Regions from separate parts of the Streptomyces sp. NPDC042100 genome, predicted to be linked through region 1. Evidence: riboswitches for the same ligand, from Rfam matches in the RefSeq annotation. Region 1 holds a riboswitch; the other holds the start of a gene.
What was found. Region 1 has a riboswitch for ZMP and ZTP ahead of ACZ6J5_RS02985 (serine hydroxymethyltransferase). Riboswitches for the same ligand answer to the same signal wherever they lie in the genome.

Region 1 (14,624 bases):
AGTAGGCGAGTTGCATCGCCAGGTACGCGGCCAGGAGCAGCGCCGTCATCGCGTTGCAGAGCAGGGCCCCCGCGACGGCCGCGCCGAGCCCGAGCAGCGCGCCCGTCGCGTACGCGAGGGGTACGGGGACGAGGCCGGCGGCGACCGGGCGGTGCCGCTTCACGGGGTGGGCGCGGTCGGCGGCGGCGTCGCGGGCGTCGTTGACCAGGTACACGGCGGAGGCGGCGGCGGTGAACAGCCCGAAGACCAGGGCGAGCCGGGCGAGGTTCGGCCAGGACCCGAGCTGTCCTGCGGCGACGGGCGCGGCGACGACGAGCACGTTCTTGACCCACTGCCGGGGCCGCGCGGTCCGCAGCAGGCCCCGGGCGACGGCGAGGGGGCGGGCGGGGGCGCCCGGGGATTCCGGGGCACCCGGGAGCGCGGGGGGCCGGGCGGTGGCGGGGCCGTCGAGGACGGCGGGGCCGGCCAGGGCGGCCGGGACGGCCGGGACGGCGGGGCCCGCGAGCCCCGCCGGGGAGGCGAGCCCCGCCGGGGAGGCGAGCCCCGCCGGGGAGCCGGGCCCGGCCGTCTCCGTACCAGTGGCGGGCTCAGCCATGGCCGCCTCCGAGGGCTGCGGAGACGGCGGAGACGGCGGTTACGGCCCCTGTGGGCGCCTTGGCGGAGCCGCCCGCCGGGGCACCCGCCTGAGCGCCCGCCCCCGCCCGCAGCCACGCCCGGCCCGCCGTCGCCGTCGCGGCGCCGAGGAGGGCGCCGGCGGCCACGTCGGTCGGGTAGTGGACGCCCGCGACGAGCCGGGAGAGGCACATCGCGGCGGCGGCCGGGACGGCCAGCGGGCGGGTGGGCGGCCGGAGCGCGGCGAAGGCGACCGCCGCCGCGGCGGCGGAGGCGGCGTGCGAGCTGGGGAAGGAGTGCCGGCCCGCCGTGCGGACCAGCGGCGGGTACGCCCCGGGGTGCGGGCGGGGCCGCCGGACGAGCCGCTTGAGGCCCATGCTGGCGAGGTGCGCCGCGCCGACCAGGACCGTGCCGCGCAGCCAGCCGTCCCGGCGCGGCGGGTCGAGGGCGGCGCCGGCGAGCCCGGCGGCGAGCCACAGCGCCCCGTGCTCGCCGCCGAAGGAGAGCGCGCGGGCCGCCGCGGCCACGGCCGGGCGGCGCCCGTGGGCGTGCGCGCCCGCCAGGATCCGCTGGTCGGCGCGGGCCGCCCAGTCCCCGTATCGCATCGGTCTCGCCCCCGTCCGGCGCCTCCGCGCCTCGTAGTCGCCTCGTGGTCGCCTCGCGGTCGCCTCCGGTCAGCCGTCAGCCGTAGTCGTCCGTCGTCAGCCGGAGACGGGCCGGAGGCGGGCCAGAGGCGACTCTGACGGGCGGAGGCGCCGGAGGGGGCGGGACGCTTTCCTGACACTCGTTTAATCACCCATTTCGGCGAACCGCCCCTCAATCCCGGCATAAGCGACACTCACGACGATACGGTCACCTCCATGGCTGCCGAGACCGACCTCCCCGTCGACCTCACCGTCGTTCCCGCCGACGTCGACACCCTCACCGGATGGGGCCGCACCGCCCCCACCCTCGCGCGCGTGATCCGCCCCCGCACCTACGAGGAGGCCGCCGCCGCCGTCCGCGCCTGCGGGGCCCGGGGGTCGATCGCCCGCGGGCTCGGCCGGGCCTACGGCGACGCCGCCCAGAACGCGGGCGGCTCCGTCCTCGACATGACCGGCCTCGCCAGGATCCGCGCCATCGACGCCGAGGCCGGGCTCGCCGTCTGCGACGCCGGGGTCAGCCTGCACCACCTCATGGAGGTGCTGTTGCCGCTCGGCTGGTTCGTGCCCGTCACCCCCGGCACCCGCTGGGTCACCGTCGGCGGGGCCGTCGGCGCCGACATCCACGGCAAGAACCACCACGTCTCCGGCTCCTTCTCCCGCCACGTCGTCTCCCTCGACCTGCTCACCGCCGACGGCCGGGTGCACACCCTCGCCCCCGGCGAGCCGCTCTTCGACGCGACCGCCGGCGGCATGGGCCTCACGGGCGTGATCCTCTCCGTCACCCTGCGGCTGCTGCCCGTCGAGACCTCCCTGATGCGGGTGGACACCGAACGCGCCACCGACCTCGACGACCTGATGGCCCGGCTCACCGAGGGCGACCACCGGCACCGCTACTCCGTCGCCTGGATCGACCTGCTCGCCCGAGGCGCCGCCACCGGCCGCGCCGTCCTCACCCGGGGCGACCACGCCCCCGGCCGGGCGCTGCCCCGCCGGGCCCGCCGGGCCCCGCTCGCCTTCCGCCCCGGCCGTCTGCCGGGCGCCCCCGCGTACGTACCGGAAGGGCTGCTCGGGCGGCACTCCGTCGGCCTCTTCAACGAGCTCTGGTACCGGAGGGCGCCCCGGCACTCCACCGGCCGCCTCCAGTCCCTGAGCTCCTTCTTCCACCCCCTCGACGGGGTCCCGCACTGGAACCGGGTCTACGGGCGCGGCGGCTTCGTGCAGTACCAGTTCGTCGTCGGGTACGGGCAGGAGGAGACCCTGCGCCGGGTCGTGCGGCGGATCGCCAGCCGCCGCTGCCCGTCCTTCCTCGCCGTGCTGAAGCGCTTCGGCGCGGCCGACCCCGGCTGGCTCTCCTTCCCGCTGCCCGGCTGGACCCTCGCGCTCGACATCCCGGCCGGGCTCAGCGGCCTCGGTGCCTTCCTCGACGAGCTCGACGAGGAGGTCGTCACCGCCGGCGGCCGGGTCTACCTCGCCAAGGACTCGCGGCTGCGGCCCGAGCTGCTCGGCGTGATGTACCCGAGGCTGGACGACTTCCGGGAGCTGCGCGCCCGGCTCGACCCCACCGGGGTCTTCGTCTCCGACCTGTCCCGCCGCCTGGGGCTGTGACCCCCTTCCCCCTCTGTCTGAGGAGCGTGAACGCCATGAAGGACGCCTTCGGCGCCCCGCAGTCCCTGCTCGTTCTCGGCGGCACCTCCGAGATCGGCCTCGCCACCGCGCGGCGGCTGATCGCGCGCCGCACCCGGCTCGTGTGGCTGGCCGGGCGGCCCTCCCCCGAGCTCACCGCCGCCGCCGAGTCGCTGCGGGCGCTCGGCGCCGACGTGCGCGCCGTGCCCTTCGACGCACTGGACACCGCGTCGCACGAGGAGCGGCTGGGGAAGCTCTTCACCGAGGGCGACATCGACATGGTGCTGCTCGCCTTCGGGGTCCTCGGCGACCAGGCGCGCGACGAGTCCGACCCGCCCGCGGCCGTACGGGTCGCCCAGACCAACTACACCGGCGCCGTCTCGGCCGGCCTGGTCTGCGCGCAGGCGCTCCAGGCGCAGGGGCACGGCTCGCTGGTGGTGCTGTCGTCGGTGGCCGGTGAGCGGGCCCGGCGGGCCAACTTCATCTACGGCTCGTCCAAGGCGGGGCTCGACGCCTTCGCGCAGGGCCTCGGGGACGCGATGCACGGCACCGGCGTGCACGTGATGGTCGTCCGGCCCGGCTTCGTCCGCACCCGGATGACCGAGGGCCTGCCGGAGGCGCCGCTCGCGACCACGCCCGAGGCGGTCGCGACCGCGATCGAGCTGGGGCTGCGGCGCCGCTCGGAGACGGTGTGGGTGCCGGGCGGGCTGCGGGTGGTGATGTCGGCGCTGCGGCACGTGCCGCGCGGGGTGTTCCGGCGGCTGCCGGTGTGAGGACGGGGCGGGGCCTCGGTCAGACCGCCGGGGTCGCCGTCGGGGCGTCGGCCGGGCTCCCGCACTGGGCCGGCACCGCCGAGACCGTACGGCCGCTGCCGAACTCGTAGTCGCACAGCTTGCGCCACACGCCGTCCGGGCCCTGCTCGTACAGCGCGAAGGAGCGGCACAGCCACTCCGCCTCGTAGCCGGCGAGCTCGCCGAAGGCCCGGTCCATCGCCTCCTCGGCGATGCCGTGGGCGACGGTCACGTGCGGGTGGTACGGGAACTGGAGCTCGCGCGGGACCGGGCCCGACGCGTCGCGGACCTGCGCCTGGAGCCGGTCGCAGGACGGGGCGCCCTCGACCAGCTTGACGAAGACGACCGGGGACAGCGGACGGAACGTCCCCGTGCCCTCCAGCCGCATCGGGAAGGGCTCGCTGCCCGCCGCGATCCCGGCGAGGTGCGCCGCGATCTCCGGCAGCCGCTCCTCGGCCACCTCGGTCGGCGGGAGCAGCGTGACGTGGGTCGGGATGCCGTGCGCGGCGGGATCCCCGAAGCTTGCGCGCCGCTCCTGCAGGCGGCTGCCGTGAGGCTCCGGGACCGCGATCGAAACGCCGAGCGTTACGGTCCCCACGTCGTTCTCCTCCGTCGTCGGTCGTCGGTCGTCGAAAGTCGAGCAATGCGCACGAGTGGTGCAGGCGCCAGTGTGCGGCCTGCACCACCCTCGTGGCCAGGGCCCCAGGGCTCAGTGCTTGGCGGGCAGGAAGCCCATCCGGTCGTACGCCTGCGCCAGCGTCTCCGCCGCGACCGCGCGCGCCTTCTCCGCGCCCTTGGCCAGGACCGAGTCCAGCGTCTCCGGGTCGTCCAGGTATTCCTGCGTCCGGGTCCGGAACGGGGTGACGAAGTCCACCATGACCTCGGCCAGGTCGGTCTTCAGGGCGCCGTACATCTTGCCCTCGTAGCTCTTCTCCAGGTCGGGGACCGACGTGTCGGTGAGCACGGACATGATCGTGAGCAGGTTGGAGACGCCGGCCTTGTGCTCCGGGTCGAAGCGGATCACCGTGTCGGTGTCCGTGACGGCGCTCTTGACCTTCTTCGCCGTCGTCTTCGGGTCGTCGAGCAGGTTGATGAGGCCCTTCGGCGTCGACGCCGACTTGCTCATCTTGATCGACGGGTCCTGGAGGTCGTAGATCTTCGCCGTCTCCTTGAGGATGTACGGCGCCGGGATCGTGAACGTCTCGCCGAAGCGCCCGTTGAAGCGCTCCGCGAGGTCCCGGGTCAGCTCGATGTGCTGACGCTGGTCCTCGCCGACCGGGACCTGGTGGGCCTGGTAGAGCAGGATGTCCGCGACCTGGAGGATCGGGTACGTGAAGAGGCCGACGCTCGCGTTGCCCGCGCCCTGCTTGGCGGACTTGTCCTTGAACTGCGTCATGCGGGAGGCCTCGCCGAAGCCCGTGAGGCAGTTCATCAGCCAGGCGAGCTGCGCGTGCTCGGGCACGTGGCTCTGCACGAAGAGGGTGCAGCGCTCCGGGTCGAGGCCGGCGGCCAGCAGCTGGGCGGCGGCGAGCCGGGTGTTGGCGCGCAGCGCGGCGGGGTCCTGCGGGACCGTGATGGCGTGCAGGTCCACCACCATGTAGAAGGCGTCGTGGGACTCCTGCAGCGCCACCCACTGGCGGACGGCGCCGAGGTAGTTGCCGAGGTGGAACGAGCCTGCGGTGGGCTGGATTCCGGAGAGCACACGAGGACTGTCAGAGGCCATGCTCATCATTCTCTCAGGTGCGTGCCGCGATCCCCGACTGCCCTCGCTGCCGTGTGACGCACCTCCCTCCCGGGACGGGGAGGGAGGTGCGGAGTGCCGGTCGGGTCAGGCCGGCAGGCCCGGCGCCGGGTGGGCGGCCATCAGCTCGGCGACCTCCGCGCGCACGGCGGTCAGGATCGCCTCGTCGCCCTTGCCCGCCGCCGCGACGGCGCGGTCGATCCACTCGGCGACCTGCGGCATGTGCGTGACGTCCAGGCCGCGCGAGGTGAGCGACGGGGTGCCGATACGGATGCCGGAGGGGTCGAAGGGCTTGCGGGGGTCGTACGGGACGGTGTTGTAGTTCACGACGATGCCCGCCCGGTCGAGGGCCTTCGCGGCGATCTTGCCCGGGACCTCCCTGGACGTCAGGTCCATCAGGATCAGGTGGTTGTCGGTGCCGCCGGACACCAGGTCGAAGCCGCGGGCCAGCAGCGCCTCGGCGAGCGCCTTGGCGTTGGCGACGACCGCGTGGGCGTAGGTGCGGAAGGAGGGCTGGGCCGCCTCCCGCAGGGCCACCGCGATGGCGGCGGTGGTCTGGTTGTGCGGGCCGCCCTGGAGGCCGGGGAAGACCGCCTTGTCGAGGGCCTTCGCGTGCTCCGCGCGGGACATCAGCATCGCGCCGCGCGGGCCGCGCAGCGTCTTGTGGGTGGTCGTCGAGACCACGTCGACGTGCGGCACCGGGGACGGGTGGGCGCCGCCGGCGATCAGGCCCGCGATGTGCGCCACGTCCGCGACCAGCACCGCGCCGGCCTCGCGGGCGATCTCGCCGAAGGCCGCGAAGTCGATCGTGCGGGGCAGCGCGGTGCCGCCGCAGAAGATCACCTTCGGGCGCTCCTTCAGCGCGAGCTCGCGCACCTGGTCGAAGTCGATCAGCCCGTCCCCGTGGCGCACGCCGTACCGCACGCCCCGGAACCAGGTGCCCGTCGCCGAGACGCCCCAGCCGTGGGTGAGGTGGCCGCCCATCGGCAGGGCCATGCCCATGACCGTGTCGCCGGGGTTCGCGAACGCCAGGTACACGGCGAGGTTGGCCGGGGAGCCGGAGTAGGGCTGCACGTTGGCGTGCTCGACGCCGAAGAGGGCCTTGGCGCGGTCGACGGCCAGGCTCTCCACCCGGTCGATGTTCTGCTGGCCCTCGTAGTAGCGGCGGCCGGGGTAGCCCTCGCTGTACTTGTTCTGCAGCACCGTGCCGGAGGCTTCCAGGACGGCGGCGGAGACGTAGTTCTCGCTCGGGATGAGGCGCAGGGTCTCCGCCTGGAGCCGCTCCTCCGCGCCGACGAGGGCGGCGAGCTCGGGGTCGGCGGCGGCGAGGGCGGGGTGGGCGGTGGGGTGCGTCTTCATGGCGTCGCTCCGGGTTTCGGCGGGACGGTCCCGGGACGCCTCGGCGCCGCACGGGACCCGGTCGGTTCCCGTGATGCCCAGGCGGGCGGCACCTCGTGTGGCTGGCCGCGCACGGCTCCCCCGGGGTCGCTTCCCCGTACGCCAGTCGCCGTGCGTGTCTCCAGCCTAGGGGGTGATCCGACGCGAATCGCCGGACGGGCCCTGTCGGGCGTGCCGTCACGCGAGGTTTCCCCGTCCGGCATCCGAGCGACGATAGGAAGGGGGACACCAGCCCCTGGCCGCAGGACGAACGGAGATCCCGTGTCGAGGACGCAAGACGAGATCGCTGCCGCGGACGCGCACAGCGCCCACAACTACCACCCCCTCCCCGTGGTCGTCGCCACCGCCGAAGGCGCGTGGGTGACCGACGTCGAGGGGCGCCGCTACCTGGACATGCTCGCCGGGTACTCGGCGCTCAACTTCGGGCACCGCAACCCGCGCCTGCTGGACGCGGCGCGGGCGCAGCTCGACCGCGTGACGCTCACCTCCCGCGCCTTCCACCACGACCGCTTCGGCGAGTTCTGCGGGCGGCTGGCCGCGCTGTGCGGCAAGGAGGCGGTGCTGCCGATGAACACGGGCGCGGAGGCCGTGGAGACGGCGGTGAAGACGGCGCGGAAGTGGGGGTACGAGGTGAAGGGCGTGCCGGACGGGCACGCGAAGATCGTGGTGGCGGCGAACAACTTCCACGGCCGCACCACGACGATCGTCAGCTTCTCCACCGACCACGAGGCGCGGGCGCACTACGGGCCGTACACGCCGGGCTTCGAGATCGTGCCGTACGGGGACCTCACCGCCCTGGAGGCGGCGGTCACCGAGAACACGGTGGCCGTGCTCGTCGAGCCGATCCAGGGCGAGGCGGGGGTGCTGGTGCCGCCGGCGGGCTATCTGCGCGGGGTGCGGGAGCTGACCGCGCGGCGGGGCGTGCTGTTCATGGCGGACGAGATCCAGTCCGGTCTCGGGCGCACCGGGCGCACCTTCGCCTGTGAGCACGAGGGCGTGGTGCCCGACGTGTACGTCCTGGGCAAGGCGCTCGGGGGCGGTGTGGTGCCGGTCTCGGCGGTGGTCGCGGACCGGGACGTGCTCGGGGTGTTCCGGCCGGGTGAGCACGGGTCGACGTTCGGGGGGAATCCGCTGGCCTGCGCGGTGGCGCTGGAGGTCATCGCGATGCTGGAGACCGGCGAGTACCAGCAGCGGGCCACCGAGCTGGGCGACCACCTGCACGCGGAGCTGGGGCTGCTCGTGGCCGGCGGCGCGGTGGAGGAGGTGCGCGGGCGGGGCCTGTGGGCCGGGGTGGACGTGGCGCCCTCGGTCGGCACCGGGCGGGAGGTGTCCGAGCGGCTGATGGGGCGGGGGGTGCTGGTGAAGGACACCCACGGGTCCACCATCCGGATCGCGCCGCCGCTGGTCGTGAGCAAGGAGGACCTGGACTGGGGACTGGCGCGGCTGCGGGAGGTGCTGGCCGGGGGGTGAGGGAACCGGGGGGCGGGGTGCGCGCGGCGGGGCCGGGGCCGGGAGGCGGGGTGCGCGGCGGGGCCTGGCCGGGGAGGCGGGGCCGGGCCGGGGCCGGACGGCAGGGCCGGGCGCCGGGGAGGACCCCCTCCCCCGGCGAGCCGGTCAAGTCGGGCCATTGACACGGCAGTTGGTCTAGGCCAATGTTGCCGCCATGCCGAGAACCCGCCTGCGCCGCGCCCTGCGCGGCGCGCTCGCCGTGCTCGTTCCCGCCGCCCTGCTCGGCGGCATGAGCGGTTCCGCCCAGGCCGCTCCCTGGCCCGAGCCCGTACCGGTCGTCTCCCACGTGGAGACCAGCGACCCGGTCGTCTTCATCACCATCGACGACGGCTGGTACCACGACCCCGCCGCCGCCAAACTGCTGCTCGACCGGCGGGTGCCCGCGTCCCTGTTCCTGCTGCCGGGCGCCTACTCGTACGACTCCGGCTACTTCCACCAGCTGCTCGACCAGGGGCGCTCCCGGGTCGAGAACCACACCGTCAGCCATCCCGACCTCACCGGGCTCGACGCCGCCGGGCAGAAGGCCGAGCTGTGCGGGGCGCGCGACCAGCACCTCGCCCAGTTCGGCGACGGGCCCCGGCTGGTGCGCCCGCCGTACGGGGTGTACGACGCCACCACCCGGACCACCGCCCGGGCCTGCGGGGCGAAGGCCGTGGTGACCTGGACGTACGACCTGACCACCTGGGGCCAGTGGACGCCGCCCACGCCGACGCTGAAGGCCGGCGACATCATCCTGCTGCACTTCAACGAGACCCTGGAGGACGACCTCCGGCGGGCCCTCGACCTCGCGGACGCGGCGGGGCTGAAGCCCGCGCCGCTGCGGGAGTACGTGCCGGAGTAGGGGCCCGGCGGCCGTTCAGAGGATGACGTGCGGGAGGAAGCGGGCGTACTCGTCGGTGATCGGGCCCGCCGACTCCCGGATGCCCAGGCCCGCCGCCTCGTCGCCGACGGTCCACGCGCCCAGCACGACCCGGTTGCCGTCGAAGTCCGGCAGCGGGGCCAGCTCCTGGTAGCAGCAGGGCTCGTCCCGTACGACGGGGGCGGCGCCGGGCTCGTGCAGCGTGACACCGGCGCCCTCGCGGCCGAGCAGCGGCTTGGCCACGTAGCCGGTGGCGGCGGCGAGTTCGCGCGGTCCGTCCAGGTAGGCGGGCAGCAGGTTCGGGTGGCCCGGGTGGAGCTCCCAGAGGATCGCGAGGAGCGCCTTGTTGGAGAGCAGCATCTTCCACGCCGGCTCGATCCAGCAGGTGCTGCCCGTGCCGCCGCCGTTGTCGAGGGTGTCCAGGACGTGCGGGCCGAAGCGGTCCGTGGTCAGCCACTCCCACGGGTAGAGCTTGAAGCAGGCGCGGACGAAGCGGAGCCGGTCGTCGACGAAGCGGCCCGCGATGCGGTCCCAGCCGATCCGCTCGACGGAGAGCGCCTCGGTGTCGAGCCCGGCCTGCTGGGCGGTCTCGCGGAGGTACGCGACCGTCATCAGGTCCTCGCCGAGCTCGTCGCCCTCGGTGTGGACGAAGTGCACGGGGCTGCCGGGCGGCAGCAGGCGGGCCTGGCGGCGCCACGCGTCGACGAGGCGCTCGTGGAGGGAGTTCCACTGGTCGGCGCCCGGGAAGCGCTCCTCCATCCAGAACCACTGCGGGCTCGCCGCCTCCACCAGGGAGGTCGGGGTGTCCGCGTTGTACTCCAGCATCTTCGCCGGGCCCGCACCGTCGTAGCACAGGTCGAAGCGCCCGTAGATCGAGGGGAGTTCGGCCCTGCGGTGCCAGGACTCGGCGACCAGGCCGGCGAGCCGGGAGTCGGTGATGCCGAGCTCGGCGAACCGGTTCTTCTCGACGATGTGCGCCGCCGCGCCCAGGCACATCGCGTGCAGTTCCTCGACGACCTCCTCCAGCGCCTCGACCTCGGGCAGCGTGAAGGAGTAGTAGGCGCTCTCGTCCCAGTACGGGCGCAGCGAGCCGTCCGGGTGGCGGGTCAGGGGGTAGATCAGGCCCTGCTCCTCGACGGTCCGCTGCCAGCCGGGGCGGGGTTCGGTGCGATGGCGCCGCATGGCCGGGTCAGCCGCCGCCGGAGCCCGAATGGTGGCCGCCGAAGCCGCCCGAGTCCACGGCCGTCTTGTCGAAGCTGCCGCCGCCGGCCTTGCCGCCGCTGACCGAGCCGCCGTAGTAGTAGCGGCCGGTGGAGCTGGTGGAACCGCTGCCGGAGCCGTCGCCGGAGGAGCACTTGTAGTCCGGCAGTTCCTTGTAGGTCACCGGGTCGACGCAGCGACGGTCGGGCTCCGAGCCGCACGCCGTCAGCGTCGCGGCGAGCACGCTCACCCCGCCGAGAATCACCGTGCCCGATCGCAGTCTGCGCATCGCCCGTCCCTTCCCTGCCCGCCCGCTCGCCCGCTCGCCCTGTCGCGATCGCACAGTGTAGGCCCGCGTTCCGGAGCCGTTCGCACTAGAGTCCCTTTCGTGCTTCTTGGGATGGTGTGCGCGCTCGGTTCGGCCGTCTGCTTCGGCGCGGCGTCGGTGCTCCAGGCGGTCGCCGCGCGGGCGGCGGAGCCCGGCTCGGGCGGCGGGGTCGACGTCACGCTGCTGTGGCGGGCGCTGCGGCAGTGGCGGTATCTGGCCGGGCTCGGACTGGACGGGCTCGGCTTCGTCCTCCAGATCGTCGCCCTGCGGACCCTGCCGATCTACGCGGTCGGCGCCGCGCTCGCGGCCAGTCTCGCCGTGACGGCGGTGATCGCCTCGCGGGTGCTGAAGGTGCGGCTGCGGCGGGTCGAGTGGGCGGCGGTCGGGGTGGTCTGCCTCGGCCTCGGGATGCTGGCGCTGGCCTCGGGGCGGGAGGGCCACGAGGGGACCGACTCGGCGGTGCTGCGCTGGGGCCTGCTGGTGGCGGCGGGCGCGGTCCTGGCGATCGGCGCGGCGGCCGGCCGGCTGCCGGAGCGGCCCCGCGCGCTGGTCCTGGGCCTGGCGGCCGGGTTCGGCTTCGGGGTGGTGGAGGTCGCCGTGCGGCTGATCGACTCGGTCGACCTGGCCAACCCGGCGCTGTACGCGCTGCTGGTGGGCGGCGGGTCGGCGTTCCTGCTGCTGACCTCGGCGCTGCACCGGGGCTCGGTGACCACGGCGACGGCGGGTCTGGTGCTGGGCGAGACGATCGGCCCGGCCCTGGTCGGCGTGGTGTGGCTCGGCGACGAGACCCGGCAGGGCCTGGGCTGGCTGGCCGTCCTCGGCTTCGCGGTCGCCATCGCCGGCTCCCTGGCCCTGGCCCGCTTCGGCGAGCCCCCGGCCGAGGCCCCGGCCGGGACCGGGGCGGGCGCCGGGAGCCCCGCCGGGGACTGAGCCGGGGCGGGGCCGTGGCGCGTTCAGCCGCCGAGCGGGGCGCCCTTGACGCTCTCGACGAACGCGGCGAACGCGGCGGCGGGGACGGTCAGGACGGGCCCGGCCGGGACCTTCGAGTCGCGGACGGGCACGACGCCGAGGGAAGCGGCGAGGCCGACCGAGACCTCCACGCAGTTTCCGTCATTGTTGCTGTAGGAGGACTTGAACCACTGCGGGTCGTTCACGAATACGCCTTTCGTGCCTCACGGATCATGGCCACCGAAGCCGCCTGAGGCAGCGCTTCGGCCTGCAGTTGATGGTAGGCCGTGAGCAACGCCAACACGGCTTCCGTGGTGCGCTCCATGTGCCCCCGGATCTGTGATTCGGCGTAGGCGACAACGGACATGTCCGGCAGGGTCAGCAGGTTGAGCGGAAGGTCGAGCGAGCGGTGCTCGCCCATGCCGTACGGAGCGATCTGCACCACCGTGTGGGGCTGTTCGGCCACGGCCAGGAGCCTCTCCAGCTGCTCCGACATGACCTCGGCGCCGCCCACGCGCCGCCGGATGCAGCTCTCGTCGAGGACTATCAGCATCATCGGTGGGCGGTCGCGTACGAGAGCGGCCTGCCGTTCCGCGAGGAAGCGGACACGCCGGTCCGCCCGTTCGGCGGTGATCGAGCCGCGGCGCACGTTCGTGTCGGCCAGGCACCGCGCGTACCCAGGGGTCTGCAACAAGCCCGGGACGATGCCGATCTCGTACAGCCGAATCTCCACGGCCTTCCCCTCGTTGGCGACGTACTCGGGGAACCCCTCCAGCAGCGGGCCGGGTCGTGTCCTCTGCCACTCCCGCTCCAGGGAATCGGCGGTTCCCTTGGTGCCGAAGATCTCGTCCATCTGCACCGAGAACGGAAGGGAGGGTGGCTTGCGAGTGGTTTCGACGGCGGAAATATGTTGACTGGAGTATGCCGATCGCATGGCCACGTCGTCCTGCGTCCACCCTCGCTCATCACGCAGCCTGCGTAAAAGCACTCCATACGCGGCCCTTGGGCCGGATGCGGCGTCCAACGCCTTGCGGTTGGTCACAACTCTTCCTTCCTGGCTGGCCAATTGAAGGGAAGTGGGCCGTAGGCCACGCTAGCGACTCCTGGTAGTGAACGCGCTACGGAGAGGAGCGGACGCATGTCCGAAGCGACACCCGCGCAGCCCCCACCCCCACCACCGCCCCCGCCGCCCATCCGCGCCGAGATCGGCTCGTTCGTGGTCGACGTCCGCGGCGGCGCCCGGATCGGGCGCGTGATGGCGATGGAGTGGGACCGCCTCGTCCTACGGCCGCTCGGCGGCGGGATCGAGTGGTCCGTCGAGCGGGCGGACCTTCGCGCGCCGACCGATACGGAGATGGCGACGATCCGCGCGGTCACGGCCCCGGTCTCCCGCACCGTGCTGTGAACGGCCTCCCGCCGACGGATGGTTTCACTCCGGCCGCCACGCCCTTTCCGGGGTGCGGGAGCTGCGCGCGGCTCGAACGGTGGCGGCAGGACTACGCGGCGAGGGGCGCCCATTCCGAGGCCCTGGACTGCGTCGTGGAGATCCGGAACCACCCCCACGAGCCGCCGAAGATGACGGTCCCGACGGGTGTCCCGCCGGGACCTCCCGAGGACGTGAGGCCGTGAAGGGGCGTCGATGGTCCAGTGCGCCGCCGTACGGCGAATCCCCCTCGGTGACCTCATGGAAGTGATCGTCAGGGCCGCCGCCCCGCCCAACCTCTCCCACCCCCTCAGGCGAGACCGGTACGCGGTCTGCGAGCTCGGCGAGAACCACGACGAACCCCACGCGCACCTGGTGCACCCGCCCGAGTCGACCGGTCCCGGCATGTGGGTCCTGTGGTCCGACGAGCTCACCGACTGCGTGTTCGTCGAGCTGAGCGGGTGCGCCGAGGACCACGCGTCGGGCGCGGCGTGCGAACTGTTCGCCGGGCACTCGCCCGGCCACTCGTTCGACGTCCACAGGCCCACGGGGACGCCGTATCCGCAGGTGCGCGGCGAGCCGGACGGCACGGACGCCTCCCCAGACCCGGACTAGGGGGTGTCGCCGGCGGGCGTCCGCCGCGTCACGGCCCCGGCAGAGCGCGCATCAGCGCGTCGAGCGTCCCCGACCACTGGCTGTCCGAGGGGGTGCCGTAGCCGATCACGAGACCCTCCGGACGCGGACCCACGGCATCAGGGTGCCGGAAGTGGCCGAGCCCCTGGAGCCCCAGCCCCTGCCACGCCGCGGAACGGACCACGTGCTGTTCCGTACCGGGAGGAAGCCCCAGGACGATGTGCAGCCCCGCCGCGACCCCGGACACCCGCAGGTGCGGGGCTTCGACCGCGAGTCTGCCGGTCAGCTCGTCGCGCCGCCGCCGGTAGTGCAGCCGCATTCTCCGCACGTGACGGTCGTAGGCGCCGCTCCGGATGAACTCCGCGAGGGCCAGTTGGTCCGTCGCCGCGCTCCCGTCGTGAAGACCCTTCGCGGCGATCACCTCGTCCACCAGGTACTCCGGCAGCACCATCCACGCCAGCCGCAGCCCCGGCGCGAGGGACTTGCTCGCGGTGCCCAGGTAGACGACGCGGTCCGGGTCGAGGCCCTGGAGGGCGCCCACCGACTGCCGGTCGTAGCGGAACTCGCCGTCGTAGTCGTCCTCCAGGATCAGCCCGCCCGTCGAGCGCGCCCAGTCGACCGCCGCCGCGCGCCGGTCCGGCCGGAGGGCGCCGCCCATCGGGAACTGGTGGGCCGGGGTCATCAGGACCGCCGCCGGGCCGGCCAGCTCCTCGGTGCGGGTGCCGTGCGCGTCGAAGGGCAGCGCCGCGGTGCGCAGCCCGGCGCGGGCCAGGATGTCCCAGTGCACGTCGAGGCCGTACGACTCGACCGCCACCTCGCGCGCCCGCCGCTCCCTCAGGACCTGGCCCATCAGCATCAGCCCGTGCACGAAGCCCGAGCAGACCACGATCCGCTCCGGCCGCGCGTACACCCCCC
Region 2 (14,624 bases), on a different contig from region 1:
GCCGATCTCCAGGTACGAGAGGATCTTCTTCAGCTGGTCCTCCGACGCCTGCGCGCCGATCATCGTCGCCGGGTCCAGCGGGTGGCCCGGGACGATCAGTTCGGTGCGGGCGATCGCCGCCTCCAGGAACTCGCGGTAGTGGCCGCCCTGGATCAGCGCGCGCGACGGGCAGGTGCAGACCTCGCCCTGGTTGAGCGCGAACATCGTGAAGCCTTCGAGCGCCTTGTCGCGGAAGTCGTCGTCCGCCGCCCACACGTCGTCGAAGAAGATGTTCGGCGACTTGCCGCCCAGCTCCAGCGTCACCGGCTTCAGGTTCTCGGCGGCGTACCCCATGATCAGCCGGCCCGTCGAGGTCTCGCCCGTGAACGCGATCTTCGCGACGCGCGGCGAGGACGCCAGCGGCTTGCCCGCCTCCTCGCCGAAGCCGTTGACGATGTTCACCACACCAGGCGGCAGCAGATCCGTCACCAGGCTCATCCAGAAGTGCACGGAGACCGGGGTCTGTTCGGCCGGCTTCAGGACGACCGCGTTGCCCGCCGCGAGCGCCGGCGCCAGCTTCCACACCGCCATCAGGATCGGGAAGTTCCACGGGATGATCTGCGCGACGACGCCCAGCGGCTCGTGGTAGTGGTACGCCACGGTGTCCTCGTCGATCTCGCTCAGCGCGCCCTCCTGCGCGCGCAGCGCCCCCGCGAAGTAGCGGAAGTGGTCGATGGCCAGCGGGATGTCCGCGGCCAGCGTCTCCCGCACCGGCTTGCCGTTCTCCCAGCTCTCGGCGACCGCCAGCGCCTCCAGGTTCGCCTCCATCCGGTCCGCGATCCGCAGCAGCACCTGCGCCCGCTCCGCCGGCGCCGTCCGCCCCCAGCCCGGCGCGGCGGCGTGCGCGGCGTCCAGCGCCCGCTCCACGTCCTCGGCCGTCCCCCGGGCCACCTCGGCGAACGGCCGGCCGTCCACCGGGCTCGGGTTCTCGAAGTACCCCCCGCGCGCCGGGGCGACGTACTCACCGCCGATCCAGTGGTCGTAGCGGGGCTCGTACGACATGATCGAACCCTCGGTGCCGGGTGCGGCGTAACGCGTCATGGCTCTGGCCTCTCCTCGTACCGCGCCGGCCGTCCCGGGCCGGCTGTGCTCAGCGCCGAGTCTGTGCCGCCCGACGTTGCAAGCCCGTTGCGCCCGCGCCCAGTTCGGCGTCGAGCGCGGCCAGCCGCGCCCGTACGGCCGGAGCCTGCGCCGCCGGAACGGCCGCGGCCAGCGCCCGCCACACCGCCAGGTCGTCCTCGCCCCACGCGCTGTACGCCCAGTCGGCCAGCAGCCCCGGATCGGCCCGGTCCACCAGCGCCGCCCGCAGCCGACCCGCCAGCCGCTCCCGCAGCCGCACCACCCCCGGCGCCCGCGACCCCGGCAGCAGCGGCCCCGCGTACTCGCCCAGCGCCGTCGCCAGCGCCCCCGAGGCCAGCCGCCGGTCCACCGTCAGGAAGTCCGCGTCGACCTCACCGGTCAGCCGGTACGGGCGCGAGGCCAGCAGCTCCGGACCCAGCAGGCCCCGCAGCCGGGACAGCTCCGCCCGCAGCGTCACCGGCGTCACCGCCCCGTCCTCGTACAGCAGCGTCAGCAGCTCCTCGCCGCCCACGCCCTCCGGCCGGTGCGCCAGCACCGCCACGATTTCGCTGTGCCGCCGGCTCAGCCGCAGCCGCCGCCCGCCCGTCTGGAGCAGCGCCTCGTCACGGCCCAGCGCCGAGAGCCGGGGCCGGCCGGCGGCCGGGGCGGGCGCCAGCAGCGCCAGCTGCGACTCCGCCGCCCGCGCCACCGCCTGCACGAACGCCAGGCTGTGCGGATGCGCGAGGCCCTCCCCGCCCGTGATGTCCACCGCGCCGAGGAGGCGCCCGCTGCGCGGGTCGTGCACCGGAGCCGCCGCACACGTCCACGCCTGCGCCGGGCGCTGGAAGTGCTCGGCCGCGCACACCTGCACCGGCCGGTCCATCGCGAGCGCCGTCCCCGGCGCGTTCGTCCCCGCCGCCGACTCCGACCAGCGTGCCCCCGGCACGAAGTTCATCCGCCCCGCGCTGCGCAGCGTCCCCGGATGCCCCTCCACCCACAGCATCCGCCCCGCCGCGTCGCACACCGCGATCAGATGCTCGCCGTCCCGCGCGTACGTCCCCATCAGCTCCCGGATCACCGGCATCACCGCCGCCAGCGGATGCTCCTCCCGGTGCCCCGCCAGCTCGTCCTCGTCGAGCTCCACCCGCGCCGCGCCGTCCGGGCTCACCCGCGCCCGCACGGAGCGCCGCCAGGACTCGGCGACCAGCGGGCGCACCGGCGGCACCCCGAGCGGGCCCCCGGCCGTGAACGCCTCGTACGCCCGCCGCACCGCACCGGCCCCGCCGACCCCTCCTGCCGAGCCTGTCCCAGCCGCACCGACCGTCGAGCCCGTCCCAGCCGTCCCAGCCGTTCCGTCCGTCTTGCCCGTCCTGCCCGTCCCGCCCGTCGCGGCGGTCAACGGTTCGCTCAACTCGGCCTCCCCGGCGAGGTCGTCCGCCTCATGGAGGCCATCGTCGTGCGCGCGCGAGGCGCCGACAAGCGTCCCGTCGGACGTGTATGTGCCCCCTGTCCGGTACCCGTCAGGAGGGCCGTCACGTACAGTGGTCCCGGGCCGTGACTGGCGCTGGAGGTGGATCACCACCGGGGAGCGGCCCGGCGGACGCGCTCATCACGCGGCCGTGCCGTCGTCGCGCGCCTGGGCAACCACCGGTCATCGTCGACGCCCAGGAGTGGCCCATGTCCACCAGCACCGCCCGCCTCATGGACGGCACCGCCCTCGCCCGCCGCACGGTCGAGGAGACCGCCGCCCGCGCCGCCGAGATCACCCGCCGCACCGGCGTCACCCCCTGTCTGGCGACCGTGCTCGTCGGCGCCGACCCGGCCTCCGTCACGTACGTCAAGATGAAGCAGAACCGCTGCGCGAAGGCCGGAATCCGCTCCAAGCACATCGAGCTGCCCGCCGAGACCACCACCGAGGAGCTCGTCGCGGCGATCACCGCCCTCTCCGAGGACCCCGAGGTCCACGGCATCCTGCTCCAGCACCCCGTCGGCCCGCACATCGACGAGCGCGCCGCCTTCGAGGCCATCGCCCCCGAGAAGGACGTCGACGGAGTCACCATGGCCTCCTTCGCCGCCATGGGCTTCGGCCTGCCCGGCTTCGTCTCCTGCACGCCCGGCGGCATCATGCGCCTGCTCGACGCGTACGACGTCGAGCTCAGCGGCAAGCGGGCGGTGGTCGTCGGCCGCAGCGCCATCCTCGGCAAGCCGGCCGGCCTGCTGCTCCTCGGCCGCGACGCCACCGTCACCTACTGCCACTCCCGCACCACGGACCTCTCTGCCGCCGTCCGCGAGGCCGACATCCTCGTCGCCGCCGTCGGCAAGCCCGCCTTCATCAAGGGCGAGGACATCAAGCCGGGCGCCGTCGTCATCGACGCCGGCTACAACCCGGGCAACGTCGGCGACGTCGACTTCGACAGCGCCGCCGAGCGCGCCTCCCTCATCACCCCCGTCCCCGGCGGCGTCGGCCCCATGACCATCGCCGTCCTGCTCGCCCAGACCGTCGAGGGGGCCGAGCGCCAGCTCGGACTGTGACCCGCCCGCCCGGGATGTCCCTTCCGTGGGCCTCCGCCCGTGATCGGGGTCTCGCCCCAGCGGCGGGATTGTCACGGTTCTGTACGAGCGGTGCCCAAGTCCCGGATATCGCTCGCCACATGGGCGACGCCGGGTGAACCTGTTCCCTATGCTCCACCCGCCGACGGCATCCCCGTCCCGCGGCGCCCGGCCCCCTCGGCGGCCGGGCGCAGGCGCCCTGCTGGCCCTGGCGCTGGCCGCGGTCCTGTTCCTCTCCGTCGCCCTCACCGCCCGAGGCGGCACCGACGCCCGCGTGCCGCGCGCCACCGGACCCACGCGCGCCGCGGCGGGCACCGCGCCGCCCCCGGACGCGGGACCCGCCGGAGGGCGCTCCGACACGCCGTACGACACGCCCGGCAGGCAGCCCTCCGCGCGCGGCACGAGCCCCTCGTCACGGCCCTCCCGCACCCCGGAACCGACCCGGACGCCGAAGCCGCGCCAGATCCGCACCGCCCCCGCCACACCGGCCGTCACGCCCACCGCGCCGGCCCCCGTGACCAGGACGCCGCGGCCGGACCCGCGCCGTACGGCCGCGCCCACGGGCACCCCGTACGACCGGCTGCACGCCGGCGCCTGCTTCGACATCGACCGCGACGCGCCCGGCACCGTCGTCCGCCGTGGCTGCGACACGCCGCACGACGCCGAGGTCGTCGCCCGGCTGCGGCTCACCGGACGATACGCCGACGACGGGGCCGTCCGGGACACCGCCGCCGAGCTGTGCCGGGCGCTGCTCCGCCGCAAGGCCGCCGACCAGCCGCTCGGCACCCGCTGGACGACCTTCGTCCAGTACCCGTACCGCACCAGCTATCTGCTCGGCGACGACGTCGTGGTCTGCAGCCTCGCCGCCCCCTCCGGCACGGGGCGCCGGCTCACCGCGCCGCTTCAGTGAGGGCCGGGCCGGGGTGACCGCGCCGCCGGGGGACGGCGGGCGGGCCGGGGCGCGCCCACCGTCACCCCACGCGGGCCGGTGGCCCGTCAGGCCGTAGCCGTAGCCGTAGCCGTGCCCGTGCCCGTGCCCGTAGCCGTCACGGTCGCGAGTGCGGCTGCCGGGTCCTGCTCGGCGGGGCCGGCCGGTGTCCAGTGACCGCTCTCCTCGCGGTACGGCCACCAGCGGCCGTCCGCGCCGAGCCGGAGCTGGGCACCCGCACCGGCGACCGTCCAGCGCGCCGCCCCCGCCGGACGCAGCACCGGCCGCTCGCCCTCCTCCCACGCCTCCGCCAGCCGGGTCCGCGCCCGGACCAGTGCCTCGGGCGCGGGCTCCGCCTCCTCCTCCAGTACCGCGAGCGCCGCCGCGCCGCCGAAGCCCCAGGCCCGGACAGCCCGTTCGAGCGCGGCCCGGTCCCGGCCCGAGCCCTCGGCGAGTCGTGCCGCGATCCACGCCACCGGCGCGCCCGCGGCGAGCCGCGCAGCGTCCTGCGACGGAGACAGCGGCGTGTCGTCGAGCGAGCCCATGAGCATCCGGCGGGCCCGGTCCGCCGCGTCCGCCGCCAGGAACTCCAGCGCCGCCGGGTCGAGCCCGGGCCCCGGCCCGCCCTCGGTGTCCAGCGACGGCGGTTCGCCCGGCGCCGCGAGCGGCACCGGCGGGGCGGGCAGCGGCGGCAGGATCGCGCCCGCGGCGAACGCCTCCGCCGCCGACACGCCGCCGGACACGCCGCCCGGGACCCCGGGCGCGCCCGACACGCCCAGCACACCCGATCCGCCCGACAGACAGGGTGTGCCCGAGCCGTCCGACGCGCCCGAGTCACCGGAACCGTCCGGGGCGTCCGACCCGCCCGCGCCCTCCCCGGGCACCGTCGCGCCGGCTGCCCGCGCCGCGCTGCGCTCCTGGAGCGCGTCCAGCAGCTCCCGCTCCCCGCGCCCCCGCATCAGCAGCAGCACGAACGGGTCCTCGTCGAGCAGCCGCGCCACCTGGTAGCACAGCGCCGCCGTGTGCGGGCAGTGGTCCCAGGCGCCGCAGCCGCACTCCGGCTCCAGGTCGCCGATGCCCGGCAGCAGTTCGAGCCCGGCGGCGGCCGCGTCCTCCACCAGGTGCGGCGGCAGCTCCCGGTCCAGGAGCGCCGCGATGTGCCCGGCGCTGTCCACCGCCAGGTCGAGCAGCCGGTCCCACTCCGCCGCCGACAGCTCCTGGAGCAGCACGTCTGCGCGGTACCCCGTGCCGTCGGGGTCCCGCACCACGGCCGTCAGCCGGCCGGGCCGCGCCGACACGGCGCCGACCGCCCCGGCCCGCGCGTGCCGCCGCCCCTGCTTCAGCTGCTGCCCGTCGAGCGCCGTGTCCTCCAGCGCCCGCAGCCACTCGCGGCCCCACCAGGTCCGGGCGAACACCGAGCCCCGCACCGGCGGCAGCGCCGCGAACGTCCGCTCGTCCCCGGTCTCGTGCCCGGTCTCGTGCCCGTGCCCGGTCTCGTGCCCGTACCCGCTCATCGCCCTTCCTCCCCACGCAGCCGCACCAGCTCCGCCAGCTCCCCGTCGGTCAGTTCCGTCAGCGCCGCCTCGCCGCCGCCCAGCACGGCGTCGGCCAGTTCGCGCTTGCGCTCCAGCATGTCCGCGATCCGGTCCTCGATCGTCCCCTCGGCGATCAGCCGGTGCACCTGCACCGGCTGGGTCTGCCCGATCCGGTACGCGCGGTCCGTGGCCTGCGCCTCCACCGCCGGGTTCCACCAGCGGTCGTAGTGCACGACGTGCCCGGCCCGGGTCAGGTTCAGGCCCGTGCCCGCAGCCTTCAGCGACAGCAGGAACACCGGTACCTCGCCGCCCTGGAACCGCGCGACCATCGCCTCCCGCTCGGCCACCGGCGTGCCGCCGTGCAGGAACTGCGTGGCCACGCCACGCCCGGCCAGGTGCGTTTCCAGCAGTCGCGCCATCCGCACGTACTGCGTGAAGACGAGGACGCCCGAGCCCTCCGCGAGGATCGTGTCCAGGAGCTCGTCGAGCAGTTCCAGCTTGCCCGAGCGGCCCTCGACCCGGGGGTCCTCCTCCTTGAGGTACTGCGCCGGGTGGTTGCAGATCTGCTTGAGCCCGGTCAGCAGCTTGACCACCAGACCGCGCCGCTCCATGCCGTCCGCCTCGGCGATCGCGGCCAGCGTCTCGCGCACGACGGCCTCGTAGAGACCCGCCTGTTCCTTCGTCAGGGCCACCGCCCGGTCGGTCTCCGTCTTCGGCGGCAGCTCGGGAGCGATCCCCGGGTCCGACTTGCGGCGCCGCAGCAGGAACGGGCGCACCAGCGCGGCGAGCCGTTCCGCCGCCGCCGGATCGCGCCCGCCCTCGACGGCCGAGGCGTACCGGGAGCGGAACGCGCCGAGCCCGCCGAGCAGTCCGGGCGTCGTCCAGTCGAGGATCGCCCACAGCTCGGAGAGGTTGTTCTCCACCGGCGTGCCCGAGAGAGCCACCCGCGCCCGGCCGGGGATCGTCCGCAGCGCGCGGGCGGTCGCCGCATACGGGTTCTTCACGTGCTGGGCCTCGTCGGCGACGACCAGACCCCAGGAACACCCGGCGAGCCGCGGCGCGTCGAGCCGCATCGTGCCGTACGTGGTGAGGACGAACTCGCCGTCGGCGAGCCCTTCCAGCTCGCGCGCCGGACCGTGGAAGCGGCGCACCGGCGTGCCGGGCGCGAACTTCTCGATCTCACGCTGCCAGTTGCCCATCAGCGAGGTCGGGCACACCACCAGGGTGGGCCCGGTGGACTCCGGGGCGGTCTGCCGGTGCAGATGGAGGGCGATCAGGGTGATCGTCTTGCCCAGCCCCATGTCGTCGGCGAGACAGCCGCCGAGCCCGAGCGAGGTCATCCGGTGCAGCCAGCCCAGGCCGCGCAGCTGGTAGTCGCGCAGGGTCGCGGCCAGCGCGGCGGGCTGCTCGATCTCCTGCCCGCCGCCCTCCTGTCCGCCGCCTGCCGGTCCGCCGCCCTCCGGGTCGGCGAGCCGGGCGCGCAGCCGCGCCACCCAGCCGGTCGCCTCGACCTCGACCTGACGGCCCCCGATCTCGGCGGTGCCGGTGAGGACGGCGCCCAGCGCGTCGACCGGCGTCAGCTTCTGGTCCCGGTAGCCCCGGGCGCGCCGCAGCTCCTCGGGGTCCACCAGGACCCACTGGTCGCGGAGCCGGACCAGCGGCCGGCCGGCCTCGGCGATCCGGTCGAGTTCCGCGCGGGTCAGCTCCTCGTCGCCCACCGCGAAACGCCAGTCGAAGGAGAGCAGGGCGCCGGCGGACAGCAACGACGGCAGCCAGTCCCCCCGGTCCCGCCCGCCCTGACCACTCGGCTCATCGGCCGCATCAGCCCCATGGGCCCTGTCTGTCCCGGCTGTCCCGTCGGCTCCCTCGGGCCCGTCGGGCGGTCCGATCACCGCGCGGGCGGTGAGCCGGTGCGCCAGCTCGCGCGGCCAGTGGACGCGGACCCCGGTCGCCGCGAGCGCGCGGGCGGCGGGCCCGAGCAGCTCGGCGATCTCCTCGTCGGCGAGTTCGACGGCGTCGGGCACGGCCGCCGAGAGCAGCGGGGACAGCGGCGGCCAGGCGCGCGCGGCCCGTCGCAGCGCCAGGAGCGCGTCCATCCGGGCCCGGGGGCCGAAGGACCCGCCCGCCGGGGAGGTCCCGGCCCACACCTCGGCCGCGTCGGCGACGAGGGAGGGGTCGGCGACGGCGTGCATCTGCAGGACGGCACGGAAGGACGGCCCGGGAGAGTCTCCGTCGATCCCCTCGGGACCGCCGACGCCCATGATGCCGTCGGCGCCCACCAGCTCAAGGCGCAGTGACAGCCGCACGCCCGCGTCGTGACCGGCCGCCACGTCCGCGGCCCAGCCCCGGAGTTCGGGCATCGCGGTCGGCGCCAGCCGCTCGTCGGCGGCGAAGGCGGGACCGCCCGCGGCCAGCGGCGCCGCCGGGGTGCGCGGCAGCACGTCGGCGACGGCGTCGGCGAACGCCCGCAACAGCCCCTCCTGCTCGGGGAGGAACAGGGACTCGCTCTCGTCGGCGTCCTCTTCTCCGGTCCCGGTCCCGGTCCCGGCGGCGAGCGGTACGGCGTGGGCGGCGGGCGGCATGGAGGCGGCGAGGTCGCGCAGCGCGGCCAGCTCCTCGGGGCCGAGCGGACCGACCCGCCACGCGTCGTGGTCCCCGGCCGTCAGCCCCGGCAGCAGCAGCCCCCGGGCGACCAGGTCGAGGGAGAACAGGACCGCCGCGCCCCAGAAGGCACTCGCGGGAGAGGCGTCGGGGGCGGACCGCGCCCGCATCAGCACCGGCAGGGCCTCCCGTACGGGAAGCAGCAGTGCGGGCACGGTGCGCGGCAGCACGTCGTCACCGACGACGGTCAGCTCCGTGACCGTTCCGGCCGGCGGCGTGAACTCCGGGGCCCAGAAGGCGACCCGGCCGTCGCGCGGCGGATCGGCGGGCAGGAAGACAGCGGAACAGCGCCCGAGTCCGGGGGAGGGGGATGACGGCGAAGAGAACGAAGAGGCTGGAGCGAATGAAGAGGCTGGAGAGGACGGAGAGGCTGAAGAGGACGGAGACGAGGGCGACAGCGACAACGCATTCCTCAAATTTGACTACCTAAGGTGGAGCGGTCGAGGGTACCTGAACCTCCCTCCGCGCGCGCCCCTTCATGCCGTGATCCCCGTCACCTCGACCCCTAAGGGTGGGGAAGGCCCCACCTCCCGCCCGAGGGGCGCCCCCCGAGCATGCCCGGGTGGTGCCGTCATGGCCCGGGACCACCACCGCTCCGTAGTTTTCCCACAGCCGGCGCGACCCGCGCGGCGCCCCCTCCCACGGACTCCGGAGCCCCGCCATGCCCCAGGCCACCGCGATGCTCGCCGCTCCCGCAGCGGCACCCGACCCGCGCCCCGCCCGCCGCCACGGCAAAGGCGGCGGCAGCGAGTTCGCCCCCCTTCTTCGTACCGTCAAGGAGCAGGGGCTCCTGGAGCGCCGCCCCGGCTGGTACGCCCGAGGCATCCTCGCCAACCTCCTCGGCATCGCCGCCGTCGTCGCCGGCCTCGTGCTCATCGGCCCGTCCTGGTGGGCCCTGTTCCTCGCCCTGCCGCTGGCCGTGCTCTCCGCGCGCGTCGCCTTCGTCGGCCACGATGCCGGACACGCCCAGATCACCGACCGGCGCGGGATCGGCCGGGCCATCCAGCTCGTCCACGCCAACCTCCTGCTCGGGATGAGCCGGGAGTGGTGGAACGACAAGCACAACCGCCACCACGCCCACCCGAACCACCTCGACAAGGACCCCGACGTCGCCGCCGACATCCTCGTCTTCGCCGCCCACCAGACCGACGGGCGCACCGGACTGCGCGGCTGGCTCACCCGCCACCAGGCCTGGCTCTTCTTCCCGCTGACCACTCTGGAGGGCATCGCGCTGAAGGTGTACGGGGTCCAGGCGCTGCTCGCCAAGGACGGCCCCTGCCGCACCCGCCGCGAGCGCCTGGTGGAGGGCGGTCTCCTCCTCGCCCACTTCGTCGGCTACGCGACGCTGCTCCTGACCCTGCTGACCCCGCTCCAGGCCCTCGCCTTCGCCCTCGTCCACCAGATGCTGCTCGGCGTGCACCTGGGAATGGCCTTCGCCCCCAATCACAAGGGGATGGAGATGCCCGACGCCCACCCGGACGGCGACTCCTGGGGCCATCTGCGCCGCCAGGTGCTGACCTCGCGCAACATCCGGGGCGGGGCGCTCACCGACTGGTTCCTCGGCGGCCTCAACTACCAGGTCGAGCACCACCTGTTCCCGAGCATGCCCCGCCCGCACCTGCGCCTCGCCCAGGGTGCGGTGCGCGCCCACTGCGCGGCCCTCGGCATCCCGTACACGGAGACCGGCTTCGTCGAGTCGTACCGGCAGGCACTCGGCCACCTGCACGAGGTGGGAGCGCCCCTCAGGGCAGGGGAGGGCGTCGCATAGGGTCGGAGAGCCCGACGACAGAGCAGAGGGGAGCTCCACGGCATGAGCGGCATGAGCGGCACAAGTGGTACGCATGACACGAGTGGCATGAGCGGCACGGGTGGAACGAGCGGTATCAGCGGTACCAGCGGCGCGGGCGGCAGCGGGGAAGCCGTGGTCACCAAGGTCAGCAGCAACGGGGTCTACTCGTTCACCAAGCCCAACCGGGAGAGCATCACGCTTCTCGCCGGCCTCGGGGTGGAGGGCGACGTGCACGCGGGCGTCACCGTGAAGCACCGCTCGCGGGTGGCCAAGGATCCGACCGTGCCCAACCTGCGCCAGGTCCACCTGATCCACGCCGAGCTCTTCGACGACGTGGCCCTGGCCGGCTTCGACGTGACGCCGGGCGCCCTCGGGGAGAACGTCACCACCCGGGGGCTCGACCTGCTCGGCCTGCCGACCGGCACCCGGCTGCACCTGGGCGCCGAGGCCGTCGTGGAGGTCACCGGACTGCGCAACCCGTGCGCGCAGATCGACAACTTCCGGCACGGGCTGCTCAAGCAGGTCCTCGGCCGGGACGGGGAGGGCCGGATCGTGCGCAAGGCGGGGATCATGTCGGTCGTGCTCGCGGGCGGCGAAGTGCGGCCCGGCGACGCGATCCGCGTGGAGCTGCCCGCGGAGCCGCACCGGGCCCTGGAAAAGGTCTGATCGGCGGCGGTTTCCCGGATGGCCGGATTCCGACCGGTTCGGGTGAACCACGGGCTACGGGCTGGTAACTTGCGCGAGTTGATCAAGGTCGGGGGCGTCGCAGAGCGGCGCCCTCCGGCCTGAGCCACTCCCCGAACAGCGCAAGGAACCACATTGACCCGCACCGTCCGCACCGTCAGCACGGTCCGCACGACGGCTCTCGCCCTCACCCTGCCCCTCGCTCTGCTGCCGGCCACCCCGGCGGCCGCGACCACCCCGGCCGCAGCCACCCCGGCCCCCGCCGTCGCTCCGCCGGCGGAAGCCCCGGCCCCCGCCGCCACGCCGCGCCTCGACGCCGTGGAGCGGGTTCTGCGGGAGGTCTCCCCGGGTCTTGAGGGCTCCGTCTGGGAGCGCACCTCCGGAAACCGCCTGGGCGCCTCCGTCCCCGGCGGCTCCGACTGGCTGCTCCAGACGCCCGGTTGCTGGGGCGACCCGTCCTGCGCCGACCGGCCGGGCTCCCGACGCCTGCTGGAGAAGGTGCGCGAGGACATCGCGGGCGCCCGGCAGAGCGTCGACATATCCACTCTGGCCCCGTTCCCGAACGGCGGTTTCCAGGACGCCGTCGTGGCGGGCCTGAAGGACGCGGTGCGGAAGGGCAACCGGCTCCAGGTGCGGATACTGGTCGGCGCCGCGCCGGTCTACCACGCCAACGTGATCCCCTCCTCGTACCGCGACGAGCTGGTGACCAGGCTCGGCGCGGACGCCGCGAGCGTCGCCCTCAACGTCGCCTCGATGACGACCTCCAAGACCGGTTTCTCCTGGAACCACTCGAAACTGGTCGTCGTGGACGGCGAGTCGGTCATCACCGGCGGCATCAACAGCTGGAAGGACGACTACCTCGACACCGCCCACCCGGTGAACGACGTCGACCTCGCCCTGTCCGGCCCGGCGGCGGGCTCCGCCGGCCGCTATCTCGACGCCCTGTGGGACTGGACCTGCCGCAACAAGGGAAGCTGGAGCAGCGTCTGGTTCGCCTCCTCCAACGGCGCGGGCTGCCTGCCCTCCCTGCCCCGCACCGCCGCCCCGGCGCGGACCGGCGACGTCCCCGCCATCGCGGTGGGCGGCCTCGGCGTCGGCATCCGGCAGAGCGACCCGAGCTCGCCGTTCACGCCCGCGCTGCCCGACGCCTCCGCCGCCAAGTGCGGCCTGACCGGGCGCGACCACACCAACGCCGACCGGGACTACGACACGGTCAACCCGGAGGAGAGCGCCCTGCGCGCGCTGGTGGCGAGCGCCGGCGAGCACGTCGAGATCTCGCAGCAGGACCTGAACGCCTTCTGCCCGCTGCTGCCCCGCTACGACATCCGGCTCTACGACACCCTCGCCGCCAAGCTGGCCGAGGGCGTGAAGGTCCGCATCGTCGTCAGCGACCCGGCCAACCGGGGTGCCATCGGCAGCGGCGGCTACTCCCAGATCACCTCGCTGAACGAGGTCAGCGACGTGCTCCGCAGCCGCCTCAAGGTCCTGACCGGCGACGACGGCAAGGCCAGGACGGCCATGTGCCGGAACCTCCAGCTCGCGTCCTTCCGTGCCTCCGACCGGCCGACCTGGGCGGACGGCAAGCCGTACGCGCAGCACCACAAGCTGGTCGCGGTCGACGGCGCGGCCTTCTACATCGGCTCGAAGAACCTCTACCCGTCCTGGCTCCAGGACTTCGGCTACGTGATCGAGAGCCCGGCCGCGGCCCGTCAGCTCGCGGACGGCCTGCTGGCCCCGCAGTGGACGTACTCGCAGGCCACGGCCACGTACGACTACGCGCGAGGCGTCTGCCAGGCCTGACGCCCTGACCGGGGCGGACCGGGGCGGGGAAGGGAGGGGAGGGGCGGGGCGGCGGCAAAGGGAGGCGGCCTCGGCCCAGGGGGGGTTGGCCGAGGCCGCCACGGGCGTTCCGTGGGGATCCACGAGCCTGAACCTCACCCGGCCGCGCGGCGAGGAGGTGCAACGCGGTGGGTGGCTGATCCGACGAGGACGTGGGGTCGTCCTCCCTGGCTCCCGAGGGATCCGGAACACCGGAAAGTCAGTAAATATATTTACTGTCGAGTACGCAAGGGTATGAAAAATTTCATGCGCCTCGGCGGGTTCGCCCGGGCACCGCTCTAAAGGAAGAAGCCGTGCTGGTCGGCGGCCTGCTCATACTGTTCGAGCCGGGCCTGGGTACGCTCCGGATCGGCGTCCGCCATCGCCTGGAGCAACGCGGCCGAGAGCATCCCGGGCGCCGCGTACGAGTCGAAGACCAGCCGCGACCCGGTGCCCGCGGTCAGCACCGTGTCGGCCTCCTCCACCAGCGGGCCGACCGTGGGGTCGGTGATCAGCACCACGCGCAGCCCCGCCGCGCGCGCGGCCCGCAGCGCGGCCAGGCTCTCGTGGGCGTGCCTCGGCATCGCGAACGCCAGCACGCACGTGCCGCCGGCCGCCCGGGCCTGGAGCAGCGCGTCGTACGCCACGCTGCCGCCGCGCGTCACCAGCCGCACGTCGGGGTGGATGCGGCGCGCCGCGTACGCGAAGTACTCCGCGAGCGACGCCGAGATCCGCAGCCCCAACACGGTCAGCGGCACCGAACGCGCCAGCTCGCGGCCGATCTCCAGGACCTGGTCGGTGTCGGCGAGCAGGCGGCGGACGCTCTCCAGGTTCTCGATCTCGGCGTCGACGGCCGCCTGGAGGCCGTTCTTCCGGAGCTGTTCGCGCGGGTCCGGGCCGCCTGGGGTGCCGGGGGCGCCCGCCACCGCGCTCAGCGCGATGGGCTGGAGCACCTCGCGCAGCGCGGGATAGCCGCTGAAGCCGAGGGAGACCGCGAACCGGGTCACGGAGGGCTGGCTGACCCCGACCCGCTCGGCGAGCTCGGTGATGGAGAGGAACGCGGCCTCGGTCAGGTGGTCGACGAGGTACTGGGCGATCCGGCGCTGACCGGGGGAGAGGCGGCGCCCGTCGAAGAGCGCCAGCAGCCGCTCGGCGGGCGGCCTCTCCTGCTCCGGCGGGGTGCCCCCGGGCGTGATCGCGGCCGCCTGCGCTCGTGCCTGCTGCCCCGATGACACCGGCGGACCTCCCTCTCGCGTCGCTCGTGTTCCAACATAGCCCACGCCCCGACGGCGGATGATCATCACGCCGTACGGGGCGGAGCGGTGGGGAACCGGGCGCGCGGGCGGGCGGCTACCGGGCCGGGGCGGCGGCCGGAACCCCGGCGGTGTCCGCCACGTCACCCGACACCGGGCCGGTCACCGAGCCCGTCGCCGGGCCCGTCACGGAGCAGGAGTTGACCGGGTCGCCCCCGGCCGGCCGCGCGATCACGTGGTCGGCGGGCGGGGTCGTGCCCCGCTCCACCCAGCGGGTAAGCGCGGTGAAGGCGGAGCGGTAGCAGGGC

Region 2: it holds a riboswitch for ZMP and ZTP, as region 1 does, so the genes downstream of both, ACZ6J5_RS08075 (bifunctional 5,10-methylenetetrahydrofolate dehydrogenase/5,10-methenyltetrahydrofolate cyclohydrolase) here and ACZ6J5_RS02985 (serine hydroxymethyltransferase) in region 1, are expected to answer to the same signal.

Annotation. Positions count from the first base shown of each region.
Region 1 is NZ_JBVJDK010000001.1:613,893-628,516, reverse strand. Features, by position in the region: gene ACZ6J5_RS03015 (decaprenyl-phosphate phosphoribosyltransferase) at 1-469, opposite strand, end outside; gene ACZ6J5_RS03010 (phosphatase PAP2 family protein) at 588-1,217, opposite strand; gene ACZ6J5_RS03005 (FAD-binding protein) at 1,473-2,861, shown strand; gene ACZ6J5_RS03000 (decaprenylphospho-beta-D-erythro-pentofuranosid-2-ulose 2-reductase) at 2,897-3,652, shown strand; gene ACZ6J5_RS02995 (2'-5' RNA ligase family protein) at 3,672-4,268, opposite strand; gene trpS (tryptophan--tRNA ligase) at 4,380-5,393, opposite strand; gene ACZ6J5_RS02985 (serine hydroxymethyltransferase) at 5,499-6,770, opposite strand; ZMP/ZTP riboswitch at 6,839-6,929, opposite strand; gene rocD (ornithine--oxo-acid transaminase) at 7,071-8,279, shown strand; gene ACZ6J5_RS02975 (polysaccharide deacetylase family protein) at 8,473-9,159, shown strand; gene ACZ6J5_RS02970 (glutathionylspermidine synthase family protein) at 9,175-10,359, opposite strand; gene ACZ6J5_RS02965 (hypothetical protein) at 10,367-10,666, opposite strand; gene ACZ6J5_RS02960 (DMT family protein) at 10,778-11,635, shown strand; gene ACZ6J5_RS02955 (DUF397 domain-containing protein) at 11,659-11,859, opposite strand; gene ACZ6J5_RS02950 (helix-turn-helix domain-containing protein) at 11,856-12,695, opposite strand; gene ACZ6J5_RS02945 (hypothetical protein) at 12,792-13,058, shown strand; gene ACZ6J5_RS02940 (hypothetical protein) at 13,338-13,691, shown strand; gene pdxR (MocR-like pyridoxine biosynthesis transcription factor PdxR) at 13,720-14,624, opposite strand, start outside.
Region 2 is NZ_JBVJDK010000003.1:150,597-165,220, forward strand. Features, by position in the region: gene exaC (acetaldehyde dehydrogenase ExaC) at 1-1,080, opposite strand, end outside; gene ACZ6J5_RS08070 (GAF domain-containing protein) at 1,130-2,368, opposite strand; ZMP/ZTP riboswitch at 2,643-2,747, shown strand; gene ACZ6J5_RS08075 (bifunctional 5,10-methylenetetrahydrofolate dehydrogenase/5,10-methenyltetrahydrofolate cyclohydrolase) at 2,776-3,630, shown strand; gene ACZ6J5_RS08080 (hypothetical protein) at 3,779-4,558, shown strand; gene ACZ6J5_RS08085 (SWIM zinc finger family protein) at 4,645-6,090, opposite strand; gene ACZ6J5_RS08090 (DEAD/DEAH box helicase) at 6,087-8,942, opposite strand; gene ACZ6J5_RS08095 (fatty acid desaturase family protein) at 9,434-10,540, shown strand; gene ACZ6J5_RS08100 (MOSC domain-containing protein) at 10,628-11,227, shown strand; gene ACZ6J5_RS08105 (phospholipase D-like domain-containing protein) at 11,381-13,045, shown strand; gene ACZ6J5_RS08110 (MurR/RpiR family transcriptional regulator) at 13,363-14,298, opposite strand; gene ACZ6J5_RS08115 (tannase/feruloyl esterase family alpha/beta hydrolase) at 14,414-14,624, opposite strand, start outside.